2 regions of the Klebsiella ornithinolytica genome follow, and region 2 is predicted to be linked to the other one. Evidence: predicted binding sites of a transcription regulator. Region 2 holds the regulator's gene; the other holds the start of a gene.
The links. The regulator PurR, encoded in region 2, represses purine synthesis genes. The targets are predictions, from matches to a motif close to CANGCAAACGTTTGCNTG.
Positions count from the first base shown of each region.

Region 1: a site for PurR is predicted at 4,352-4,369, ahead of purE (5-(carboxyamino)imidazole ribonucleotide mutase). Genes of this name have one in related genera too.

Region 1 covers NZ_CP130153.1:4,217,130-4,226,540, forward strand. Annotated here, with positions in the region: tRNA gene Q1L34_RS20095 (tRNA-Arg) at 1-14, opposite strand, end outside; gene folD (bifunctional methylenetetrahydrofolate dehydrogenase/methenyltetrahydrofolate cyclohydrolase FolD) at 371-1,237, shown strand; gene ybcJ (ribosome-associated protein YbcJ) at 1,239-1,451, shown strand; gene cysS (cysteine--tRNA ligase) at 1,541-2,926, opposite strand; gene ppiB (peptidylprolyl isomerase B) at 3,101-3,595, shown strand; gene lpxH (UDP-2,3-diacylglucosamine diphosphatase) at 3,599-4,321, shown strand; gene purE (5-(carboxyamino)imidazole ribonucleotide mutase) at 4,441-4,950, shown strand; gene purK (5-(carboxyamino)imidazole ribonucleotide synthase) at 4,947-6,014, shown strand; gene mnmH (tRNA 2-selenouridine(34) synthase MnmH) at 6,200-7,276, shown strand; gene Q1L34_RS20140 (porin) at 7,381-8,526, opposite strand; gene Q1L34_RS20145 (monooxygenase) at 8,736-9,044, shown strand; gene ybbP (putative ABC transporter permease subunit YbbP) at 9,196-9,411, opposite strand, start outside.
Region 2 covers NZ_CP130153.1:2,374,037-2,383,447, reverse strand. Annotated here, with positions in the region: gene Q1L34_RS11140 (TetR/AcrR family transcriptional regulator) at 1-23, shown strand, start outside; gene Q1L34_RS11135 (alkene reductase) at 77-1,174, shown strand; gene gloA (lactoylglutathione lyase) at 1,422-1,829, shown strand; gene rnt (ribonuclease T) at 1,936-2,583, shown strand; gene grxD (monothiol glutaredoxin 4) at 2,636-2,983, opposite strand; gene Q1L34_RS11115 (C40 family peptidase) at 3,321-4,199, shown strand; gene Q1L34_RS11110 (GNAT family N-acetyltransferase) at 4,238-4,729, opposite strand; gene sodB (superoxide dismutase [Fe]) at 5,029-5,610, shown strand; gene Q1L34_RS11100 (MFS transporter) at 5,653-6,819, opposite strand; gene cydH (cytochrome bd-I oxidase subunit CydH) at 6,983-7,072, opposite strand; gene purR (HTH-type transcriptional repressor PurR) at 7,369-8,394, shown strand; gene punR (DNA-binding transcriptional activator PunR) at 8,413-9,324, opposite strand.

The DNA.
Region 1 (9,411 bases), 1.8 Mb from region 2:
TGAGCTAAGGGCGCACTGAAATGCGGATGCTTCGACGAGTGAAACCGCCTGGAATTATACGGTCAACGCTCAGTGAGTCAATGCATTTTGCCATCAAACTGCGGCAGCATAACTAACTTGCCTACATATAAAACAAAGGTTGTGCAAAGATCGCCCGGCGCCGGTTTTCAGTACTGATACATCGGCGATAACAATAAAGAGTCCTAACGCCCCCAAAATGCCCCCAATAGCCCTTTAAACAGCGGTGTTTTTAGCCCTGAGTTTGCTCAAAGAGGGATAAAAACTCAAACGAGGACTGACAGCGAGGCTGGCTTCTGACAAAATATCCGCATCCCCCTTTCGATACGATACAGATGGAATCCTCTCTCTGATGGCAGCAAAAATTATTGACGGTAAAACGATTGCGCAGCAGGTACGCTCTGAGGTTGCGGAAAAAGTGAAGGCCCGCACTGCGGCCGGAAAACGCGCCCCAGGGTTAGCCGTTGTACTGGTCGGCAGTAACCCGGCGTCGCAGATTTATGTCGGCAGCAAGCGCAAAGCGTGTGAAGAGGTGGGATTTGTCTCCCGCTCATACGATCTCCCGGAAACCACCAGCGAGGCGGAATTACTGGAGCTTATTGATACGCTGAATGCCGATACCACTATCGACGGTATTCTGGTACAGCTGCCGCTGCCTGCCGGAATTGATAACGTGAAAGTACTGGAGCGTATCGCCCCGGACAAAGATGTTGACGGTTTCCACCCCTACAACGTCGGCCGCCTGTGCCAGCGCGCCCCGCGTCTGCGCCCGTGCACACCGCGCGGAATCGTCACTCTGCTTGAGCGTTACAATATCGACACCTATGGCCTGAACGCCGTGGTGATTGGCGCATCGAACATCGTCGGCCGTCCGATGAGCATGGAACTGCTGCTGGCGGGCTGCACGACTACCGTGACCCACCGCTTCACCCGGAATTTACGTCAGCATGTCGAAAATGCTGACCTGCTGATTGTTGCGGTCGGTAAACCGGGCTTTATTCCGGGCGAGTGGATCAAAGAAGGCGCCATCGTTGTGGATGTCGGTATTAACCGTCTGGAAAGCGGCAAAGTGGTCGGAGACGTCGTCTTTGAAGATGCCGCAGAACGCGCGTCATACATTACGCCAGTCCCGGGCGGCGTTGGCCCGATGACCGTTGCTACACTGATTCAAAACACGCTACAGGCGTGCGAAGAATATCACGGCATTCAGGAGGCCTGAGATGGCGAATTTTTCTCTGGGCAAACACCCACACGTTGAACTGTGCGATCTGCTGAAGCTGGAAGGCTGGAGTGAGAGCGGCGCGCAGGCAAAAATAGCGATTGCCGATGGCCTGGTGAAGGTGGATGGCGCGGTAGAAACCCGTAAACGCTGCAAAATCGTCGCCGGTCAGACGGTGAGTTTTGAAGGCCAGAGCGTCACCGTTACCGCCTGATCCTGCTTAATGAACGATCGCCACCTCCACAGGAGGTGGTTTAAGATTGATCATAAAAACGCCCGGCAAGCCGGGCGTTTTTTTATTGCTTACTTCCGGCGCCAGGTGGTTCCCTGCGGGCCGTCCTCCAGCACAATCCCCATCTCATTGAGACGGTCACGCGCCGCATCCGCAGCGGCCCAGTCTTTCGCTTTACGCGCATCCAGACGCTGCTGAATCAGCCGCTCGATTTCCGCAACTTCACCGTCGTCAGCCTGCGCACCGCTTTGCAGGAAGACATCCGGCTCCTGCTCAAGCAGCCCCAGCACGCCGGAGAGCTTGCGCATATGTGCGGCCATGGCGTTAGCCGCGGCGACATCTTCCGTCTTCAGGCGGTTGACTTCACGCGCCATATCGAACAGCACGGAATAGGCTTCCGGGGTGTTGAAATCGTCATCCATCGCTTCAATAAAGCGCGCTTCGAAGGCGTCGCCGCCGGCCGGCTCTACCGATTTGTCGGTACCGCGCAGCGCGGTATACAGACGCTCCAGCGCAGAACGCGCCTGCTTGAGGTTTTCTTCGCTGTAGTTCAGCTGGCTACGATAGTGGCCGGACATCAGGAAATAGCGAATGGTCTCCGCATCGTAGTACTTCAGCACGTCGCGTACGGTAAAGAAATTGCCCAGCGATTTTGACATTTTCTCGCGGTCAACCATCACCATCCCGGAGTGCATCCAGTAGTTAACGTATTCCCCGTCGTGAGCACAGGTGGACTGGGCTATTTCGTTTTCATGATGCGGGAACATCAGATCCGAACCGCCGCCATGGATATCAAAATGGTTGCCCAGCTGTTTGCAGTTCATCGCCGAACATTCAATGTGCCAGCCAGGACGACCGTTGCCCCACGGCGACGGCCAGCTTGGCTCGCCCTCTTTCGACATTTTCCACAGCACGAAGTCCATCGGGTTACGCTTGACGTCAACGACATCCACGCGGGCGCCGGCCTGCAGCTGGTCCAGATCCTGGCGCGACAGCTGCCCGTAATTCGGATCGGTCGGTACCGAGAACATCACATCCCCGTTGTCCGCCACGTACGCATGACCGCGGGCGATCAGTTGTTCAGTGATTTCAATGATCTCGGGAATATGATGGGTGGCGCGAGGCTCCATATCCGGACGCAGAATATTCAGCGCATCGAAATCATTGTGCATTTCGGCAATCATGCGATCGACCAGCGCGACAAAGCTTTCGCCGTTCTCATTAGCACGCTTAATGATTTTATCGTCGATATCGGTAATGTTGCGCACGTACTTCAGCTTATAACCGAGAAAACGCAGGTAGCGGGCAACCACGTCAAAAGAGACGAAAGTACGGCCATGGCCGATGTGACAGAGATCGTAAACGGTAATTCCACACACGTACATGCCCACTTCCCCGGCATGGATAGGCTTAAACTCTTCTTTTTGGCGCGTCAGTGTATTAAAAATTTTTAACATCGAAGATTCCGTGTAGACGTGTGTGAATATCAGGTCGCGTATTCTAACCTTAATTCAACCCCGAAGCAGCACACAATGCAAGGTGATCGAACCCGGCGGTTATGCTATAACAGCCCCCTATGTCACGCCCAACTTTGGGTTTAAGCACCACAATCATCGGAACAGGATGCAAAAATGGTTACTTTCCACACTAATCATGGCGATATCGTCATCAAAACCTTTGACGACAAAGCGCCGGAAACAGTTAAAAACTTCCTGGATTACTGCCGCGAAGGTTTCTACAACAACACCATTTTCCACCGTGTTATCAACGGTTTCATGATCCAGGGCGGCGGCTTTGAGCCAGGCATGGAGCAGAAAACCACCAAATCCCCGATCCAGAACGAAGCCAACAACGGTCTGAAAAACACCCGCGGTACTCTGGCCATGGCCCGTACTCAGGCACCTCACTCCGCCACCGCGCAGTTCTTCATTAACGTTGTCGATAACGACTTCCTGAACTTCTCCGGTGAAAACCTGCAGGGTTGGGGCTACTGCGTATTTGCCGAAGTGGTTGAAGGTATGGACGTGGTCGACAAAATCAAAGCGGTGGCTACCGGCCGCAGCGGCATGCATCAGGATGTGCCGAAAGAAGATGTGGTGATCAAAAGCGTCACCGTCAGCGAGTAATTCGTGGCGACACTTTTTATTGCGGATTTGCATCTGCAAACAGAAGAACCGGCGATCACCGCCGGTTTTCTACGCTTTTTAGCCGGCGAAGCCCGCGAGGCAGACGCGCTGTATATCCTTGGCGATCTGTTTGAAGCCTGGATTGGCGATGACGATCCGAACCCGCTGCATCAGCAAATCGCCTCGGCAATCAACGCATTAACTCAATCCGGCGTGCCCTGCTATTTTGTTCACGGCAACCGCGACTTTCTCGTGGGCCAGCGCTTCGCACGCGCCTGCGGGATGCGGCTGCTGGCGGAAGAAAACGTGCTCGATCTGTATGGCCGTCGGGTCCTGATCATGCACGGCGATACGCTGTGCACCGACGATCCGGGCTATCTGGCTTTTCGTGCCAAAGTCCATACACCGTGGATTCAGCGTCTGTTCCTTGCCCTGCCGCTGTTTATTCGCCGCCGTATCGCCGCCAGAATGCGCGCCGACAGCAAAGCGGCCAACAGCAGCAAGTCGCTGGAAATCATGGATGTCAATCCGCAGGCCGTGGTCGACGCGCTGGAAAGACATCAGGTGCAGTGGCTGATTCACGGTCACACGCATCGCCCTGCCGTCCACCCGCTAGAGGCCAACGGCAAACCGGCATTTCGCGTCGTCCTCGGCGCCTGGCACAGCGAAGGGTCGATGGTCAAAGTCAGCAAAGACGACGTTGAGCTGATCGCATTCCCGTTTTAATTTCCAGCGCATTTTCACCCCATCACCGGTGACGCAACCGTTTTCCTTGCCGAAAGATCATGTTATTCTCTGTGGCCTCTAAAGCAGTGTGAAGCACACCCACAGGAGTTTTAAGACGCATGTCTTCCCGCAATAATTCGGCGCGTATCGCCATCGTGATGGGGTCCAAAAGCGACTGGGCTACCATGCAGTTTACCGCAGAAATCCTTGATGCCCTGAACGTTCCGTACCATGTTGAAGTGGTCTCCGCACACCGGACGCCCGATAAGCTGTTTAGCTTTGCCGAAGACGCGGAAAGCAACGGTTATCAGGTGATTATTGCCGGCGCGGGCGGCGCGGCGCATCTACCGGGCATGATTGCGGCGAAAACTCTGGTGCCGGTATTAGGTGTGCCGGTGCAAAGCGCGGCGTTAAGCGGCGTAGACAGTCTCTACTCTATTGTTCAGATGCCGCGCGGAATTCCCGTCGGCACGCTGGCCATCGGCAAAGCCGGTGCCGCCAATGCGGCCCTGCTGGCGGCGCAGATTCTGGCGGTGCACGATGCCGAACTGCATCAGCGCCTGAGCGCCTGGCGCCAGGCCCAGACCGATGAGGTGCTGGAGAATCCGGATCCGCGGGGTGCGGCATGAAGCAGGTTTGCATCCTTGGCAACGGCCAGCTAGGCCGGATGCTGCGCCAGGCCGGTGAACCGCTGGGTATCGCCGTCTGGCCAGTCGGTCTGGAAGCCGATCCTGAAGCGGTGCCGTTTCAGCAAAGCGTGATCACTGCCGAAATCGAACGTTGGCCGGAAACGGCGCTCACGCGTGAACTGGCGCGCCACCCGGCGTTTGTTAACCGCGATGTGTTCCCGATCATTGCCGACCGTCTGACGCAAAAACAGCTGTTTGATAAGCTGGAGCTCGCCACCGCGCCGTGGCAGCTGCTGGCAGATAAAAGCGAGTGGCCGGCGGTATTCGCACGTCTGGGCGAACTGGCTATCGTTAAGCGTCGCGTGGGCGGTTACGATGGTCGCGGCCAATGGCGACTGCGCGAAAACGACATTGCGCAGCTGCCGGATGAAAACTATGGCGAATGTATTGTTGAGCAAGGCATCAACTTTTCCGCCGAAGTGTCGCTGGTTGGCGCCCGCGCGCAGGATGGCAGCACGGTGTTCTACCCGCTTACCCGCAACCTGCACCAGGAGGGCATTCTGCGTACCAGCGTCGCCTTCCCGCAGGCCAATGCCCGCCAGCAGGACCAGGCGGAAAGCATGCTTACCGCCATTATGAACGAGCTGAACTACGTGGGCGTGATGGCGATGGAGTGTTTTGTCACCGCTGACGGCCTGCTGATTAACGAGCTGGCGCCACGCGTGCACAACAGCGGTCACTGGACCCAGAACGGGGCCTCGATCAGCCAGTTCGAACTGCATCTGCGGGCGATTACCGGCCTGCCGCTGCCGCCGCCGGTAGTGAACAGCCCTTCGGTGATGATCAACCTGATCGGTAGCGATCTGAACTACGACTGGCTGAAGCTGCCGCTGGTGCATCTGCACTGGTACGACAAAGAAGTGCGTCCGGGGCGCAAAGTGGGTCACCTTAACCTGACCGACAGCGATACCGACCGCCTGAGCGCCACGCTGGAAGCCTTAAAACCTATTCTGCCGCCGGAGTACGCCAGCGGTATCTTCTGGGCGCAATCCCAGCTGGCTTAACCCTCCTGACACATTCTGGCGCCCGGCGCATCCGCCGCCTGTGCGCCCGAATGAAAACGGCTATTTGCCGGGGAATTGATCTTCGCCCTTCCCCGGCAGACATTCAGGCGCGTAGAATCCCCTCCTTGCTTTAAAGATTTTCTTATTTTAAAGACGCTTTCAGTTTGACTTCAGAAGGATGACCCATGAAAAATGGGACGGATTACCGCACCATTCTCACGGCGGACACGCCAATCATTGACGTCCGCGCCCCGATCGAATTCCGCCAAAGCGCACTTCCTGCGGCACTGAATCTGCCGCTGATGGACGACGCCGAACGCGCCGCCGTCGGCACCTGCTATAAACGACACGGCGCGGACGCGGCATTAGCGCTGGGCCATCAGTTAGTCAACGGCGAGGTGCGGGAAAAGCGTCTCGCCGCATGGCGTGATGCCTGTTTACGTTATCCGCAGGGCTATCTGTGCTGCGCCCGCGGTGGCCAGCGTTCGCACATCGTGCAACAGTGGCTACATGAGGCCGGCATCGAGTACCCGCTGATCGTCGGTGGCTATAAGGCGCTGCGCCAGGCCGCTATCCAGTTCACCGAAGAGCTGGTCCAACGCCCGATAGTGCTGATCGGCGGCTGTACCGGCAACGGCAAGACCCAGCTGGTCTGCTCCCGACCCGACGGTATCGATCTGGAGGGGCTCGCCCACCATCGCGGCTCATCGTTCGGCCGCACGTTGCGTGACCAGCACGCCCAGGCAACATTTGAAAACCATCTGGCGGTGGCGATGTTGAAAAAAGCCGGGCAGCATCGTCGCTGGGTGCTGGAAGATGAAGGACATATGATCGGCGCGAACCACCTGCCGGAATGCATGCGTGAGCGCATGGCGCAATCGCCGCTGGCGGTAGTGGAAGACCCGTTTGAGATCCGCCTGGAGCGCCTGCGGGAAGAGTATTTTGACCGTATGCACCGTGATTTTATTGATGCTTACGGTGAAGAGAAAGGCTGGCAGGAGTACAGCGAATACCTGCATCACGGTCTGTTTGCCATTCGCCGTCGCCTGGGACTACAGCGTTTTGCCCAGCTCACCGCCCTGCTTGACGAGGCGCTGGCTTCGCAGCAGCGAGATGCTACGACCGATGCCCATTTTGCCTGGCTGGTGCCGCTGTTGAAAGAGTACTACGACCCGATGTATCGCTATCAGCTGAGCAAAAAAGCGGAAAAAATTATCTTTCGCGGCAGCTGGAATGACGTCGCCTCCTGGTTGACGAAGTAATCAAATTCCCTACAGCCCCGGCTTGCGGCGTCGACGCCTTAGCCGGGGCTACGGGTGAGCCTGTAACCCCGGTAAGCGCAGCGCCACCGGGGAGTCGCAGCCGCTTAGAAGTCGTAGCGCAGACGCACCAGGTTCATATCGCCCAGGTTGTCGGTGCTGGACGTAAAGACGTGCTCATAATCAACGCGGAAACCGTAATCCAGCTGGAAGCTGATCCCCAGCCCGTTATCAATTCGCTGATAGTTACGGCCGTTGACGTACTCCAGGCGATCGCCCATAAAGTACGGCTGAATCGTTTTCACCGCGTACTGACCAATCGGGAAGGTATAACCGGCGAAGTACTCAATCCCCCAGGCATCCCCGGCGAAATAGTCGTAAACATCGGTTTTCTTCGTGGTCATAAAGTTCTGATACCAGCCGCCACCGAAGGAGAAGGTCCAGTTATCCGGTTTCCAGCTCAGCGCCGTACCGAGGATATTCTGATCATAGGTTTTGTTGTCTGCTGTTGACGGGTCGCGCATCTCGGCACGGGTGTAGTTCCACGCGGTCCCCCAGGTCAGGTCCTTAGTGATGTGATAATCCACGCCCACGGAACCGCCGCCTTTACGTTTATAGCGCAGGCCATTGCCCGGCAGATATTCATTATCTTCAAACAAATAAGAAGCATAGAGGTCAACGTCACCCGCCGTTTTCTTATATTTCAGCATATTACGGGAACGATACGAACCATCGTAGTCGCCGTTAATGCCGTTACCCGGCGCCTGGGCGATCATGTCGTAATCCCAGATATCGGTTTTCGCCCCAACCACATCGTAGTAAATACTGTTTTGCTGACCGTAGGTTAGTGTCCCCCAGGTGTCGCTCTTCAGCCCGGTGTACAACATACGGCGGCTCGTATTATTGGCGCCTTCCGCATAGTGGTTATCCCAGTCAAACAACGCCGGAATATTGACCCCCAGCTCGTAATAGCTGATCCAGCTAATATCATCAAACAGATAATAATCAGCGGCGAAGCGGAAACGGGTCCCGCCATCAAAACCATTACGTTTATAAGACCCTTTATCGCCGTCGCCGGACATCATGTTGAACTGCGGACGAATACTCCCGCCGACGGTAAAGTTGAGGCGGCTCAGCGGATCTCCGGCCTGCGGGTCCTGTTTCAGTAGCGTAATCTCAGCCTGGGATGCGAAAGAGGTTAACGCCAGTGCTGCGCCGATCGTCACCGCCAGCGCTTTTATTTTATGTGCCATGCTTTTTCCTTGAGTAATAAGCAACCTTATAGTTTCCAGCTGAATATTAACCGTGATTTGGCATGACGTGTTGTTGGGTTTTTAATGTTTAGTGCTGTTAAAAATCAGTGAGTTATCATTTTGTGCGTTTAAAAAGTCAGCGATTATCATTTCATCGTTCTGTCATTAAAATGAAGTACTGCCGCTCAAACATTATCCATGGAGGAAGCATGTCGAAAAAACTACTGCAGCTGCACTTTGCCTTTAACGGCCCCTTCGGCAGCGAGATGTCCCGCCAGCTCGTGGAGCTGGCCGAGTCCATCAATCAGGAGCCGGGGTTTATCTGGAAGGTCTGGACTGAAAGCGAAAAGAACCACGAAGCGGGCGGGATCTATCTTTTCGAGGATGAAGAGACCGCCCTCGCTTATCTCAATAAGCATACCGCGCGCCTGAAATCACTCGGCGTTGATGAGGTTATCGGCAAAGTTTTCGACGTCAATGAACCGCTCACCGCGCTGAACCACGGTCATCTGCAATAGCGTTTATTTCGCGATAGCGCGCGTATTTTGCCGGGCGGCGGCTGACGCCTGACCCGGCCTACGGTTCCAATATATCAACAGGCTCTATTTTCCCGTCGGTTCGGGCAAGCGCAGCATCGCCAGGCGCTTGCCCGATGAGGTCTCCCTCCAGTCACTGGCTGAACTGGCGAAACAAGGCTTTGCCTTTTAACAGACGCAACCCCAGCCAGCCGCCGCATAACGACAGCAGGAGCGCGCCGCACAGCGGTAACATCACCCACAGTCGCCAGTCCGGCGACCACGGAAAATCAAACACTTTGGTTTGTAGCATCGCCAAAGCCACCTCCGCGCCGATGGCCGCCACTATTCCGGAAACCACCCCCAGCAG
Region 2 (9,411 bases):
TTATTGCAGCGCCTGGCGTTTAACAGGCGTTTTTATTTAACGAATTACAAGACGACCGGTCTACTCAGGAGTCATTATGTCCGAATCAAAACTGTTTTCTCCACTGAAAGTCGGTGCAATAACTGTACCTAACCGCGTATTTATGGCTCCGCTGACGCGTCTGCGCAGTATCGAACCCGGCGATATCCCGACGCCGTTAATGGCAGAGTACTATCGTCAACGTGCCAGCTCCGGACTGATCATCTCCGAAGCCACGCAGATTTCCGCCCAGGCGAAAGGCTACGCCGGCGCGCCTGGTCTGCACAGCCCGGAACAGATCGCGGCATGGCAGAAAATTACCGCCGGGGTTCACGCTGAACATGGCCGTATCGCCGTGCAGCTGTGGCATACCGGTCGTATTTCCCACAACTCCCTGCAGCCCGGCGGCGAAGCGCCGGTTGCGCCTTCTGCTATCAGCGCGGGCACCCGAACCTCCCTGCGCGATGAGCATGGCCACGCTATTCGCGTCGACACCTCCATGCCGCGTGCGCTGGAGCTCGATGAAATCCCGGGGATCGTCGATGATTTCCGCCAGGCGGTCGGCAATGCCCGCGATGCCGGCTTTGACCTTGTAGAGCTGCACTCTGCGCATGGCTACCTGCTACATCAGTTCCTGTCTCCTTCTTCCAACCACCGTACCGATCAATACGGCGGCAGCGTTGAAAACCGCGCGCGTCTGGTACTGGAAGTTGTCGATGCCGTCAGCAAAGAGTGGAGCGCCGATCGTATCGGGATCCGCGTGTCGCCAATTGGCAGTTTCCAGAATGTCGATAATGGCCCGAACGAAGAAGCCGATGCGCTGTATCTGATTGAAGAACTCGCCAAACGCGGCATTGCCTATCTGCACATGTCCGAGCCGGACTGGGCCGGCGGCCAGCCGTACAGCGACGCATTCCGCCAAAAAGTGCGCGATCGCTTCCCGGGGGCGATTATCGGCGCCGGCGCCTATACGGTAGAAAAAGCCAACGATCTGATCGGCAAAGGCTTAATTGATGCGGTCGCCTTCGGTCGTGACTATATTGCCAACCCCGATCTGGTCGCACGTCTGCAGCACAAGGCCGCGCTGAACCCGCAGCGCCCTGAAAGCTTCTACGGCGGCGGTGCGGAAGGCTATACCGACTACCCGACGTTATAATCCAGCCGGGTATGGCGACGTTTAGCCGCTATACTCGTATTCTGTCGCATCTGACTGCACGTCCTGGACGCACTCACGCCGTCCGCGGATGCGATAAGAAAGATCGGCGTAAGGGCCGCCTGAAATGGCGGCCTTTTTACGATATAGTGCTCAGGGGTATGAAACGCCTTGTCCGTTTTGTTACGCTATTCAGACAATTGCACATACGGTCTCTGCTAAGGGGCTGTAAACAAGGAGTATAAAAACTATGCGCTTACTTCACACCATGCTGCGCGTTGGCGACCTGCAACGTTCTATCGAGTTTTACACCAACGTGCTGGGCATGAAGCTGCTGCGCACCAGCGAAAATACCGAGTACAAATACTCGCTGGCCTTCGTCGGCTACGGCGAGGAGAGCGATACGGCGGTTATCGAGCTGACTTACAACTGGGGCGTTGACAAATACGACCTCGGCAGCGCTTACGGTCATATCGCGCTGAGCGTGGATAACGCCGCCGAAGCCTGCGAGCGTATTCGCCAGAACGGCGGCAACGTCACCCGCGAAGCCGGTCCGGTGAAAGGCGGCACCACGGTGATCGCTTTCGTTGAAGATCCGGACGGTTACAAAATCGAGCTGATTGAAGAGAAAGATGCCGGCAAAGGTCTTGGCAACTAACCTGCTCCGGGCGCTTATCGGCGCCCGCTGTTTTTCCCCTTCCTGCTGCAAGGCGCGGCAAAATTTGCCATAATGCGCGCTACTTTTTTCCAGTTAAGAGAATCAGATGTCCGAGAACGTTCAACTTAATGGTCTGTGCGACCGTTTTCGTGGTTTCTACCCCGTGGTAATTGATGTAGAAACCGCCGGGTTTAATGCTAAAACCGACGCCCTGCTTGAGATCGCCGCCATTACGTTGAAAATGGATGAGCAAGGCTGGTTAATGCCGGACGAGACATTGCATTTTCATGTTGAACCTTTCGAAGGCGCCAATCTGCAGCCTGAAGCGCTGGCCTTTAACGGCATCAATCCGAACGACCCCGAGCGCGGCGCGGTGCGCGAATACGACGCCCTGCACGCCATTTTTAAAATGGTCCGCAAGGGCATTAAGGAGCACGATTGTAATCGTGCCATCATGGTGGCGCACAACGCGACCTTCGATCTCACCTTTACGATGGCCGCCGCCGAACGCGCCGGACTCAAACGTAATCCGTTTCACCCGTTCGTGACGTTTGATACCGCGGCGCTGAGTGGACTGGCCCTCGGTCAGACGGTGCTGTCCAAAGCCTGCCTGGCCGCCGGTATGGCGTTTGATGGCACCAAGGCGCACTCTGCGCTGTACGATACCGAGCAGACGGCGCAGCTGTTTTGCGAAATCGTCAACCGCTGGAAACGTCTTGGCGGCTGGCCGTTACCGCTTGCCGGACAAGAGTAAGAGACAAAAAAAAGCGACTTCACAGGAAGTCGCTTTTTTACTGGCAGCAGACTTATTCAGCTTTCGGCTCGTCGGTCTTGTACTTTGCCGCCGTTTCTTTGATCAGCTGCTGCAGTTCGCCGCGCTGATACATTTCAATCACGATGTCGCAACCGCCAACCAGCTCGCCATCAACCCACAGCTGCGGGAAGGTCGGCCAGTTCGCATATTTCGGCAGTTCCGCGCGGATATCCGGGTTCTGCAGGATGTCAACGTAGGCAAAACGCTCGCCGCATGCAGACAGCGCCTGCACAGCCTGAGCGGAAAAACCGCAGCTTGGCAGTTTCGGAGACCCTTTCATGTACAGCAGGATCGGGTTTTCAGCGATTTGACGTTGGATTTTTTCTACAGTCGTGCTCATTGTCATGCTTCCTTAACTTCTATACGGCAGTAATTTGTCATTGTAGCGTCCTGAACGCAGGACAGATAATAACATTTTTTTCACTCATTATATTTTATCTTCTGTGGTCAGAAGTTGCCTTAAAAATATCATTTTGGCCACCGAAAAGCGGTATCGCTGTACATTTCGCGTACAAGGTGGTTAATGTCTGAGATAATTTTTTGCAATTGTTAATCAAACGACACTTTAGATACAAAAGAGTATTAACTTTCCGGGTTTTTATGCTTTAGAATCGTTGGGTTTTGTCATTCACCGTCAGGTATGGGTACATATCTGTCATTAATCAGGGGATTGCTCAGTGGCGCGGCTAAACAAAATCGCGATTTCGCTCTGTGCATTACTGTTTACATCTATCTCATTTACACCACTGGCGCATGCTTCAGGGCATACGCACACCTCCGCCACGCCAAAAGCGCACGCGGCGAAAGACACAACAGAACGTAAGAAAAAAGCCACCGCTCAGAAAACGAAGTCCACAACCAAAACCGCCAGCAAGAAAGCCTCAACGGCCACCCGCACCAGACACCCCACTCGCACCACCGCATCCAGCCAGACGGCGCTGAACCGTCAGGCCGCCGGCAGCAAAAAATGCGTTTTGCGTAAAGGGTATAAAAAGCAGTGTGCGAAAACGATCGCGCCGGCCGCCGAACCGGCTCCGGTCATGGCCAGCATGCAGAGCAAATGCGTCGTCCGTAAAGGCTATAAAAAACGTTGTAAAACAATCGCGGAAGAACCGCCGCTGACGCTGGCGGATGCGCACAAAGCCCGCGTGCAGAAAGCGCAAAGCACCGCGATGTCGAAGTTAATGGATCAGATTGGCAAACCGTATCGCTGGGGCGGAACCTCGCCGCGTACTGGTTTTGACTGCAGTGGGCTGGTCTACTACGCCTATAAGGATCTGGTAAAAATCCGCATTCCGCGCACCGCCAATGAGATGTATCACCTGCGCGATGCCCGTCCGGTCGATCGCGGCGAGCTGCAGAGCGGCGATCTGGTCTTCTTCCGCACCCGTGGGCGCGGCACCGCCGATCACGTCGGCGTTTACGTTGGCAACGGCAAGTTTATTCAGTCGCCGCGTACCGGCCGCGATATTCAGATCACCTCATTAAGCGAAGATTACTGGATTCGCCACTATGTCGGCGCACGCCGGGTGATGACCCCCAAAACCATTCGCTGAACCTGACCTGCCGCACCTGCGGCAGGTCAATTCCCCGGCTATAACGCCATGCTCATCTCATGCCAGGACATCCCGCCATGATCCGAGGCCGAAGGCCGCTCGTAGCGAAAACCAAACCGCTCATACAGGGCCACGTGTCGGTCTTTGCACATCAGGTGAATGGCGCTCTTCTGCGCCTGTGCCATCTGCCGGATAAATCGCTCCATCAGGGCGGTCGAATACCCTTTTCCCTGGTGTTCAGGCGCAATGACTACAGACATAATCACTACATTCGGCGCGCGGGGATCGTGCCCGACCAGCTCCTTGAAGGCTTCATCCGACATAACGACTTCCCACGCGCACCCTGAGTTAATAAAGCCAATAACCTCTCCTTGCCGTTCCATGCAAAGAAATCCTTCCGGGTACTGCTGGATTCGGGTGGCAATCTTTTCACGGGTAGCCGCCTCATCCCCTTCATACGCGCTCGTTTCAATTTCAAAACAGCGTTCGACGTCGGCCAGGGACGCCTGGCGATAGACTATGTTAGACAAAACAGACCTCTGCAAAATGGATTTTTCAGTAATCACTTTATATTTCAACAGCAACAGCGATCAACCGGCTCTGCTGAAATGCGCTGCCTTGCGCTCCGGCGAAGGCTTAACCAGGTACATTTGTTAAATATACCCTTTATCATTGCAAGGCTTTTAACTCCCTTCTGCAAGTGTTAGCATTCCGATCACAATAAAAACCTGTTGCACTCGCCCCGGCGAGGGACAGTACATGCTGTTGTGGATGGTCAAACATCCTTTGAATGTGAGCTAGAAAACAAGAAGTTATAAGGAGAGTAACAATGTCGTTTGAATTACCTGCATTACCGTATGCAAAAGACGCCCTGGCGCCGCACATTTCCGCAGAAACCCTGGAATACCACTACGGCAAACATCACCAGGCCTATGTCACCAACCTCAACAACCTGATCAAAGGCACCGCGTTTGAAGGTCAATCTTTAGAAGCGATCGTCCGCTCTTCTGAAGGCGGCATCTTTAACAATGCGGCCCAGGTCTGGAACCATACTTTCTACTGGAACTGCCTCGCGCCGAATGCGGGCGGCGAGCCGGAAGGTGAGCTGGCAGCCGCCATCAATCAATCCTTCGGCAGCTTCGCAGAGTTCAAAGCGAAGTTTACCGACGCGGCAGCGAAGAACTTTGGTGCAGGCTGGACATGGCTGGTTAAAAATAGCGATGGCAGCCTGAGCATTGTCTCCACCAGCAACGCTGGCACGCCGCTGACCGGCGACGCCAAACCGCTGCTGACCGTGGATGTCTGGGAACATGCCTATTACATCGACTACCGCAACGCCCGTCCTGACTATCTGGCGCACTTCTGGGCGCTGGTAAACTGGAAGTTTGTGGCGGCCAACCTGGCGGCCTAAAACGCTAACGCAGAAGGGGAAACCCTTCTGCGAATACACCGACTACTGTCCGACCAACGCCTCTTCCGGCTGCGAACGCCCGCCGAACAGCACCAGCAGCAGCGCCACACCGGCAATTATCGCCCCCATCACCGGCACAAAGGCATAGCCCAGTCCGCCGGAAATCACCGCGCCACCGGCTGCCGCACCGAGCGCATTGCCAAGGTTAAAGGCCCCGATATTGACCGACGAAGAGAGCCCCGGCGCTTCATGAGCCACCCGCATCACCCGCATTTGCAGCGGTGGAACCACGGCGAAGGTCGCCGCCCCCCAGACCACCATACTGATTGCAGCCCCCAGCTGTGTCTGCGCCAGCAGCGGAATCGCCAGCATGATGACCATCAGCAGCAGCAGAAACCCCTTCAGCGTCCCGGAGACGGAACGGTCGGCGAATTTACCGCCGAGGTAGTTACCCAGCGAAAAGCCGACGCCAATCAACACCAGCATGGCGGTGACGAACAGCGGCGAGGCGTGCGTAATGGTGTGCAGCACCGGTGAAATATAGGTATAGAGGGTAAACATCGCGCCGGCCCCCAGCACGGTGGTCAGCAATGCGGAGAGCACCTGCGGACGAACCAGCACGGAGAGCTCCTGCTTTACGTTCGGACGCTCGCCAGCGCTGCCTTTGGGCAACGAAAACCACAGGCTGACCATCGCCACCAGCCCCAGACCTGCCGTCGCGAGGAACGACATCCGCCAGCCGATGGTCTCGCCAAGCCATGTCGCCGCCGGAACGCCGCCAATGTTAGCGATGGTTAACCCCATGAACATGGTCGCCACCGCACTGGCCTGTTTGTGTTTTGGCACCACGCTCGCCGCCACCACCGAACCGAGGCCGAAGAAAGCGCCGTGGTTAAGGCTGGTGATAATGCGCGAAATCAGCAGCGTGGTGTAATCCGGCGCCATTGAGGAGAGGACGTTACCCAGCGTAAAGATCGCCATCAGAAAAATCAGCGCATTTCTGCGCGCGCGATGAGAGAGCAGCAAAGTCATCAGCGGCGCCCCGACCATCACGCCGATCGCATAAGCGCTGATCAGCATTCCCGCCGCCGGAATTGACACGTCGACGCCTTTGGCAATTACCGGCAGCAGCCCCATCGGGGAAAACTCCGTGGTGCCAATACCAAACGCGCCTATCGCCAGCGCTAACAAGGGAAAGTTGATTTTCATTCAATGACTCCAGCAGACCGCCATCGGCGACGGTATCTCATCAGAAGTCAAAAGCATGACATCAATCACAAAAAAACAAAAGTAAACGAAATGGCAAAAGATTTTTGCGAAATTGATAATAATGGCGGGATGTCGGGGGAAAGAGGCCTCTCCCCCTGATAAATCAGTGCAGCACCGCTGTCAGGCCGGCGGCCACGATGAGACCCAGGACAATAATCGTTGTCGTCAGCGAAAACTTTAAATCTGTATCCATCAATTTTTCCCCCCAGTTATCCCCACATGAAAAGTGAGCTTGCTCATTTTTGCACAATATAGCGCAAAAATCTTCCATGTTTTAGGGTGATGCACATTTTTGCTCTTCCCCTTTGCCGCAAGATCGGACAAAATCCCACGCTAATTTGAAAGCGTATCGGCCATTGACCCCTTCCTGTCGTTCTGTGTCGTTTTCCCGACGTGATGCAATGTTGAAAATTGTATTCAGGGTGTGTATAGGCAAACGTTTACGTATCGATAATCAGACGATCAGGTCAAGGTCTGGAGTGAGAAGTAATGGCAACAATTAAAGATGTAGCGAAGCGCGCAAACGTTTCCACTACAACAGTGTCACATGTAATTAACAAAACCCGTTTCGTGGCGGAAGAAACCCGCAACGCCGTGTGGGCGGCGATCAAAGAGCTGCACTACTCCCCCAGTGCCGTTGCTCGCAGCCTGAAGGTTAATCACACCAAATCGATTGGCCTGCTGGCCACCAGCAGCGAAGCGGCCTATTTCGCTGAGATTATTGAAGCCGTAGAAAAGAGCTGTTTCCAGAAAGGCTATACCCTGATTCTGGGCAATGCGTGGAACGATCTCGAAAAACAGCAGGCCTACCTGTCGATGATGGCGCAAAAGCGCGTCGACGGCCTGCTGGTTATGTGTTCTGAATATCCGGAATCGGTGCTCAGCATGCTGGAAGAGTACCGCCATATTCCGATGGTGGTAATGGACTGGGGTGAATCCAAAGCCGACTTCACCGATTCGGTCATCGATAACGCCTTCGAAGGCGGCTATATGGCCGGTCGCTATCTGGTGGAACGCGGCCACCGTGAAATCGGCGTGATCCCGGGTCCGCTGGAGCGTAATACCGGCGCCGGCCGCCTGGCGGGCTTTATGAAAGCCATGGAAGAAGCGCAGATCGCCGTTCCGGAAAGCTGGATTGTTCAGGGCGACTTCGAGCCTGAATCCGGCTACCGCGCCATGCAGCAGATCCTCAGCCAGCAGCATCGCCCGACGGCGGTCTTCTGCGGCGGCGACATCATGGCGATGGGCGCAATCTGTGCTGCGGATGAGATGGGACTGCGCGTGCCGCAGGACATTTCGCTGATCGGGTATGATAACGTGCGTAACGCCCGCTATTTCAGCCCGGCGCTGACCACCATCCACCAGCCGAAAGATTCGCTGGGGGAAGCGGCCTTCAATATGCTGATGGATCGTATCGTCAACAAGCGTGAAGAGTCGCAATCTATTGAGGTTCACCCGCGGCTGGTAGAGCGTCGCTCCGTCGTAGACGGCCCGTTCGTCGATTATCGTCGCTGATCGCCCGTGCGGCGCCGGTTACTCCGGCGCCCGCAGCCACTCCCGGTTCAACGTTTCGCTGTCCCCCAGATAATCCAGCAGCCACGACAGCGCCGGTGACGTGTCGCTCTGCTGCCAGGTCAGGCAGCACGCGGCGTCCGGGAACGGGTTTTCCAGCGCCAGCGCGGTCCATTCACCGCGGTCAATCCAGGGGCGAGCAAAATGGCTCGGCACCATCCCTACGCACAATCCCGCCGAGAGGCAGGTAGCTGATGATTCCCAGTCCGGCACCACTACCCTTTTCTGGTTGTCCAGTAGCCAGGTCGTGCGTTTCGGTAACGAACGGGAAGTGTCCTCCCGGACCAGCGACGGCCAGTTGCGCAACACATCATCGCTCAGTGGCCCGTTCATCTGCGCCAGCGGGTGATGGCTGGCCACTACGCAATGCCAGCTCAGCATTCCCATATCGCGAAAGGCGTAGCGCCCCCCGACCGGAATCGAACGCGTTGCCCCGATAGCCAGTTCCACGCGCCCGTCGGCCAGCGCGTCCCAGACGCCGTTGAAGACCTCCTGAAAAACAATCAGCTCGACATCGGGAAAGTGACGATAAAAATCGACAATCATCTGACGCATACGGGCCGGTTTAACAATGTCGTCTACGGCTATCGACAGCTGGCCGCGCCAGCCGTTGGCTATCTGCTGACACTGCTGGCGAGTGATCTGCATTTTTTTGATAACAGATCGTCCTTCCTGTAAAAACCAGAGCCCGGCGGGGGTCAATTCGACATCGCGATGGCGGCGTTCAAAAAGCGGTACTGCCAGCCACTCCTCCAGCTGACGTACGGTATAACTGACCGCCGAAGGTACGCGGTGCAGCTCCTGAGCCGCTGCGCTAAAGCTGCCGTTGCGGGCGACAGCATCAACAACTTCGAGTGAGTATTCGGACCACATATTCTGCCTGCAAAAATTTTGAATGCATGTAGCAAATATTAGCGTTTCACAAGCCAGAATGCACTCCCTACACTCTGCGGCATCATA